Regions from separate parts of the Plantibacter cousiniae (nom. nud.) genome, predicted to be linked through region 1. Evidence: riboswitches for the same ligand, from Rfam matches in the RefSeq annotation. Region 1 holds a riboswitch; each other region holds the start of a gene.
What was found. Region 1 has a riboswitch for cobalamin ahead of ACW55A_RS19225 (ABC transporter substrate-binding protein). Riboswitches for the same ligand answer to the same signal wherever they lie in the genome.

Region 1 (2,254 bases):
CCGATCATGATCGCCAGCACCAGCACTGCCGAGACCCAGAGCACATGAACCAACGCTATCGGCAATCTCATTTGGCAGCGTTGAAACGGTTGGCGGCGTCAGCCAGTTCCTCGAAGCCGGTAAACAGACGCAGGCCCGCCTGCATACCCTCGGCGTCGATGATCACGATCCGGTCATGCTTGACCGCGTCCATGTTGCGGGTCACCGGGTCGGTCTTGAGGAATTCGATTTTTTTCAGGTAATCGTCGGCCGGGAAGCGGCGGCGATCCATGCGCGCGATGACCAGAATGCTCGGGTTGGCCTTGGCGATGGTTTCCCAGCCCACAGTCGGCCATTCCTCGTCGGACTGAACGATATTGCGCATGCCCAGGCTGTTGAGCATGAAGTCCGGAATGCCTTTGCGACCGGCCACGAAAGGGTCGCTGGCGAGGTCGGAGCTGGAGAACCAGAACAGCGCCGAGACGTCATTGGCCTTGTTCTGCCGGACGTTGGCGATCGCTGCGCTCAGGCGGGCCTTGAGGTCGGCAACCAGCGCGTCGCCGCGATCCCGCACATCGAAAATCTGCGCCAGTTGCTCGATGCTCTTGTAGATGGTGTCGATGCGGAACGGCTCCAGGCGTGTGCCATCGGCACCGACCAGATTGTCCTTGCCTTCGCAGTCGGACGGCAGGATGTAGGTGGGTATCTTCAGGTCATGGAACTGCTCGCGGGTGCCGACCACGCCCTGTTTGCCGACCATCCACTCCAGTTGCACGGCCACCAGTTCCGGTCGCTTGCCAATCACTGCCTCGAAACTGGGCTCGTTGTCGGCCAGGCGCTCGACCTTGTCGTTCTGCGCCTTGAAGCGTGGCAATACATTGTTGAACCACAGGGAAGTGCCGACCAGTCTGTCGCCGAGGCCCAGTTCGTAAAGCATTTCGGTGCCGGCCTGGCCAATGGTGACGGCCTTGGTCGGCGCATGCTGGAAGGTCAGGGTCGCGCCACAGTTTTCAAGGGTCAGCGGGTACTGAGTGGGGGCGGCGAGGGCCAGGGTGGACAGCGTCAGGCTGGCAGCGAGTGCGGCGAGGCGGGGCAGCGACATGAAATGCGGTCTCCGTTGGAGCAGGTGCCAGGGCGCAATGCACATCAGGAAACACATCCCCGGATGATCACCGGGCACGACAGGAAATGCCGACGCGTGCGGATGTCCTTCCCGGACACCCCGCCGGTTAGTGGATTGAAGCGGGTCGGCAGGTCTCCTGACTGACACGTCATCGCTAGGCTCCGGCCTTCCCGGATCACGATCCAGTGGCAGTCATGGAGCAGGCTCGGTGCCTACAGTTGCGGGGGCAGTTTCGTTTTTCGCCTGGTGAGAAAGGCGTGCGAATTCCCTGTTAGTTCCTCTCGGAAACCGACGCGCGGCATGGTAAACGATAAGCGTTTTAGTGGCTAATCCTTTGCGCACAGCTGCTGCAGCACACGGTCTGTCAGTCCAAAACCGTCCCGATGGGCACGGAACTTTCGGGAAAAACGCTTAAATTATCTTCATGTTCACGTCCGTAAAACCGCAAAGGCCCATTCCAGAGCGTTCGCGTGAAAAACATGGCGCTGGGCCACAACACGTTTTTCACATCTTCTTCACCGCATCGGGACGATGCTGAACCTATCTTGCCTGCATGGGAGCGGCATAGACCTCGGGCACTCCCTAGGTCAACGCCACACATAGGTTCATGGCAGGAGTGGTCCCTTGACCGACACGATAATCAACAAGAATGTACTTCCCCGTTCGGGCATCAGTCAGCGCTACAAATTGCATCGGCACATCGTATCGATGTCCGTTGCCGTCGTGCTGACGGCTATCTGTGCATGGTTCTACTCGGCGTTCTCAGGCGTGCATGTGGTGGACCTGGGGGTCGGCAGCAACCTGAGCGTTTCCGGCCTTCGCGAGCACTGGCGGCAAGGCAATGTGGTGGTGATGATTCGCCACGCCGAACGCTGTGACCGCTCGAGCAACCCGTGCATGAGCGACGCCGACGGCATTACCTCCAACGGCCGCGACGCCGCTTTGGCGGTGGGCGCCGGGTTGCAGAAAATGGGCATGGACCACGCGCGCATGATCGCCAGCTCCAAGACCCGCACGCAACAGACTGCGCAGCTGTTGGCCGGGCACGCGGTGGCTGGCCAGGACTGGATCAACGACTGTGACAGCGGCTTCATGAAAGCGGTGCAGGCCCACAAGGTCAGCGGCGAGAACATGGTGCTGGTGACCCACAGT
Region 2 (2,254 bases), 110 kb from region 1:
CCGGGCTGTCGACCACCGTGATCACCGCATCGACCGTGCAGGCGTTGCGGATTTCCGGCCATTGAAAAGCCTGGACCAGCGGCTTGGGCAGCGCCAGCCCCGAGGTTTCTATCAGGATATGGTCCAGATCACCACGGCGCGCGACCAGTTCGCGCATGACCGGGAAGAACTCTTCCTGCACGGTGCAGCACAGGCAGCCGTTGGCCAGTTCGTACACCCGGCCGTTGGCTTCTTCTTCGGTGCAGCCGATCGTGCACTGCTTGAGGATTTCTCCGTCGATGCCCAGCTCGCCGAACTCATTGACGATGACCGCAATGCGCCGCCCTTCGGCGTTGTCGAGCATATGCCGCAACAGGGTGGTCTTGCCCGAGCCGAGGAAGCCGGTGACGATGGTGACGGGAAGCTTGGCCAGTGTTTTCATCAGGTGCCCTTTGGCAATGCGGCGGGCAAACAGGACGAGAACCGCATGCAGGACACGCAGATCGGATCGCCACCGGATCACCCCGCCCGGTTGTAGTGAGAATTCTCCAGGGCCGCAGCATGTGCGGCCCGTTCGAGGCAGGTCTCCTGGCTCACGGCGGCGTGCGGCAGGCAGTGAGAAACGCCGACACGCATTCATCGCGCCTTCCCGCCGCAGCAGTGGCTGTGCAATGAACATGACCGTTTACAGTTGCGGGGGCAGCTGCGGCTTGTACCGCATTCCCGTCTTAGCTCCACTGGGTGATGTTTTACCCGGGGAGAACCTCGAGTCAGCAAGGCTACGCAGTGACTGCAGACAGGTCAATCGTTCAGATTGACGCTGCCCCGCCGCCCATGCTCTCCTGTGCGCCTTGTTTCGGGTGCCCCTCACGGGGTGAAACGGGAAACCGGTGCGCTCGCGTTGTCGAGCAAGTCCGGTGCTGCCCCCGCAACGGTAAGCGAGAGTAGGTCTGATCCACTGTGCCGCTGGCATGGGAAGGTGACCTTGCAGGCTTTGACGCACTGACGTCCTGGCCCCTCGCGAGCCCGGAGACCGGCCCGATATGCTTGCAATGACAAACCCGCGGTGGGCGGGCGCAGTTGAAACCTCCGGCATCTGCCGGCAGGTTCTTTTGCACGTGGCCCACTTGCCGATTACCAACAAGAGGGAACGCCATGTCGACCATCAGCAGCCACGCCGCCGCGCCCAGTTCCACACGCACTCAACGCCTGACAGCCGCCATCAGCGCTGCGCTTCTCGGCGCCTGTCTGGTGTACTTCGCCGGTTTCTCGCACATCGCGGCCGTGCACAACGCGGCACACGACACCCGTCACAGCGCTGCCTTTCCTTGCCATTGAGGGCCACACAATGTTCAAGCGAATCGCCTACACCGCAGGTTTCACCGGCCTGCTCGCCGCCCTGCTGCTGACCCTGCTGCAAAGCCTGTGGGTGGTGCCGCTGATCCAGCAGGCCGAGACCTACGAAAACGCGCCTGCCGAGCAACTGCATCAGCACACGGGCGGCGCGTTGGCCGAACACAGCCATGCCCATGAAGAAGCGGCCTGGGAGCCCGAAAACGGTTGGCAGCGTGTGCTGTCCACCACCGGCGGTAACCTGGTGGTCGCGGTGGGCTTTGCGCTGATGCTTGCCGGGCTTTACACCCTGCGGGCACCGGGTCGCACCGTGCAAGGCGCATGGTGGGGGCTGGCCGGTTTTGCCGTGTTCGTGCTGGCCCCGACCCTTGGCCTGCCACCCGAACTGCCAGGCACGGCCGCCGCCGAGTTGAGTCAGCGTCAGCTATGGTGGCTCGGCGCTGCTGCGTCGACTGCCGTCGGGCTGGCCTTACTGGTGTTCGGCCAGAACTGGCTGCTCAAAGCACTGGGTGTGGCGATTCTGCTGGTCCCGCATGTGCTTGGCGCGCCACAGCCGCTGGTCCATGAAAGCCTGGCTCCCGAGGCTCTGGAATCGCAGTTCATGATGGCCTCGCTGCTGACCAACGCGCTGTTCTGGGTCGCTCTGGGATTGATCAGTGCCTGGCTGTTCCGCAAAAACGATGTGCACGCCGACCATGTCGACCTGCATCAGGCCTGATCCAGTTACCCTTCAACCCGGCGCACCTCTGGTCGCCGGGCTGGGCTGTCGGCGCGGCTGCTCGGCTGCGCTGTTGCGCGATCTGCTCGAGCAAAGCCTGCAGGCACTTGAGCTGGACATTGGCCGGGTGACCGCGCTGGCGTCCATCGACCTGAAACAAACCGAGGCCGGTCTGCTTGAGCTGGCCGGGCAACTGGCAGTGCC
Region 3 (2,254 bases), on a different contig from region 1:
AGCTGATCAGGCGATCGGTATCGGCGACATACAGCTTGTTGCCCACCAGGGTCATGCCGAACGGCGAATTGAGGTTTTGCAGGAAAACCGTGCGCGTCTCTGCCACACCGTCCTTGTCTACGTCGCGCAGCAACGTGATGCGGTTGGCGCTGGGCACACCGGCACCGGCGCGGCCCATGACTTTTTCCATCACCCAGCCGCGAATGCCTTTGGAGTCATCCGGTTTGGCGGGCGAATTGGTTTCTGCGACCAGCACGTCACCGTTGGGCAACACATACAGCCAGCGCGGGTGGTCGAGGTTTTCGGCGAACGCAGCCACTTGTGTGCCCGGCGCGGCGACCGGCTTGGCGCCTTTTTCCCAGCCTACGGCAGGGGCGATGTTGACGGTCGGGATCAGCGTCTTGTTGGGCTCCGGCAGCTTGGGCGAGGGGCCTGTTCCATCCGAGACTTGCAGTCTCGAAGACTCGCCGCAGGCAGCGAGGCCGCCGGCGACCAGAAGCAACACTGCGTAGTGGGGGCTGAGTTTGAACATTGTCGATCTCCATTAACAAGGGCATGGTCCAGTAACTGATAGAGGCACCGCCAACCCGCTAGGTTCAATCACGTTCCGCGGCGACGGTGTCGATTGACGCTCCCGGTCCAACCCTCTACCCTTCGCGGTTTGTTTCAGGTGCTCTGCAATCCCCGATTGGCAGAGTGAAACAGGGAAGCCGGTGTGGGTCGACAGATCCGATCCCGGCGCTGCCCCCGCAACGGTAAATGAGTCAAGGCTGTGCCTGACGCCACTGTGTTTCGACATGGGAAGGCGCGCAGCCGGGGTGACCCGCTCATGAGCCCGGAGACCGGCCTGAATCACTCAATGACATCACGGAGGGTGATGTTCTGTGCAGGGCGTTGCCGTGCTGTCCAGTGCTGTCCTTCCGTCTGTTGTCGCCTGCCCCGAGCGGAGAACCCAGATGAACGAATCCCCCGAACGCGACGAACGCCATCTGGCGCGCATGCAGCGCAAGAAAGCCGTCATGGACGAGCGTATCGCCAGCTCGCCCAACGAGTGCGGCCTGCTGCTGGTATTGACCGGCAATGGCAAGGGCAAGAGCAGCTCGGCATTCGGCATGCTCGCCCGCGCCATGGGCCACGACATGCAGTGTGGTGTGGTGCAGTTCATCAAGGGCCGCAACAGCACGGGCGAAGAAATGTTTTTCCGCCGTTTCCCCGAGCAGGTGCGCTATCACGTAATGGGTGAGGGCTTCACCTGGGAAACCCAGGATCGCCAGCGCGACATCGCCGCCGCCGAAGCCGCCTGGGCCGTGTCTCAGGAAATGCTTCGCGATCCGGCCATTGGTCTGGTGGTGCTCGACGAACTGAACATCGCCCTCAAACATGGCTACCTCGACCTTGAACAAGTGCTCAGCGACCTGCAGGCACGTCCGCCGATGCAGCATGTATTGGTGACTGGCCGCGGTGCCAAAGCCGAATTGATCGACCTGGCCGATACCGTTTCCGAGATCGGCGTGGTCAAGCACGCGTTTCAGGCCGGTATTCGTGCGCAGAAAGGTATCGAGCTGTGAACCCTTCATCATTGAGCGCATTGCAATGAGAGCCCCGCGTGATTGTCCGGCGGTATTGATCGCTGCGCCTGCCTCCGGGCAAGGCAAAACCACGGTGACCGCTGCACTGGCACGCTTGCACCGCAACCAGGGGCGCAAGGTCCGGGTGTTCAAGTGCGGCCCGGACTTTCTTGACCCGATGATTCTTGAGCGGGCCAGTGGTGCGCCGGTCTATCAACTGGACATGTGGATGGTCGGTGCCGATGAAAGCCGTCGTCTGTTGTGGGAGGCGGCTGACGAGGCGGACCTGATTCTGATCGAAGGGGTCATGGGGCTGTTCGACGGCACGCCGTCGAGCGCCGACCTGTCCCGGCATTTTGGCGTGCCGGTACTCGGTGTGATCGACGGCACGGCCATGGCGCAGACGTTTGGCGCACTGGCGCTGGGCCTGGCGCGCTATCAGCCTGATCTGCCGTTCGCCGGCGTGCTGGCCAATCGCGTCGGCACGGTACGCCATGCGCAGTTGCTGGAGAACAGCCTGACCGAAGGCCTGCGCTGGTACGGCGCACTGTCCCGGGAAGTCGGCTTCGAATTGCCCAGCCGTCATCTGGGGTTGGTCCAGGCCAGTGAGCTCAATGATCTGGACGTGCGTCTAGACATGGCTGCTGCGGCGCTGGCCAGTACCTGTGAAGTGGCTTTGCCGCCGG

Region 2: it holds a riboswitch for cobalamin, as region 1 does, so the genes downstream of both, ACW55A_RS19705 (CbtB domain-containing protein) here and ACW55A_RS19225 (ABC transporter substrate-binding protein) in region 1, are expected to answer to the same signal.
Region 3: it holds a riboswitch for cobalamin, as region 1 does, so the genes downstream of both, cobO (cob(I)yrinic acid a,c-diamide adenosyltransferase) here and ACW55A_RS19225 (ABC transporter substrate-binding protein) in region 1, are expected to answer to the same signal.

Annotation. Positions count from the first base shown of each region.
Region 1 is NZ_CDRVEU010000010.1:138,049-140,302, forward strand. Features, by position in the region: gene ACW55A_RS19220 (FecCD family ABC transporter permease) at 1-71, opposite strand, end outside; gene ACW55A_RS19225 (ABC transporter substrate-binding protein) at 68-1,081, opposite strand; cobalamin riboswitch at 1,212-1,410, opposite strand; gene pmrG (lipopolysaccharide core heptose(II)-phosphate phosphatase PmrG) at 1,727-2,254, shown strand, end outside.
Region 2 is NZ_CDRVEU010000010.1:252,363-254,616, reverse strand. Features, by position in the region: gene cobW (cobalamin biosynthesis protein CobW) at 1-421, opposite strand, end outside; cobalamin riboswitch at 541-762, opposite strand; cobalamin riboswitch at 821-1,035, shown strand; gene ACW55A_RS19705 (CbtB domain-containing protein) at 1,135-1,317, shown strand; gene ACW55A_RS19700 (CbtA family protein) at 1,328-2,050, shown strand; gene ACW55A_RS19695 (cobalamin biosynthesis protein) at 2,028-2,254, shown strand, end outside.
Region 3 is NZ_CDRVEU010000017.1:74,914-77,167, reverse strand. Features, by position in the region: gene ACW55A_RS25965 (PQQ-dependent sugar dehydrogenase) at 1-532, opposite strand, end outside; cobalamin riboswitch at 652-865, shown strand; gene cobO (cob(I)yrinic acid a,c-diamide adenosyltransferase) at 957-1,568, shown strand; gene ACW55A_RS25955 (cobyrinic acid a,c-diamide synthase CobB) at 1,594-2,254, shown strand, end outside.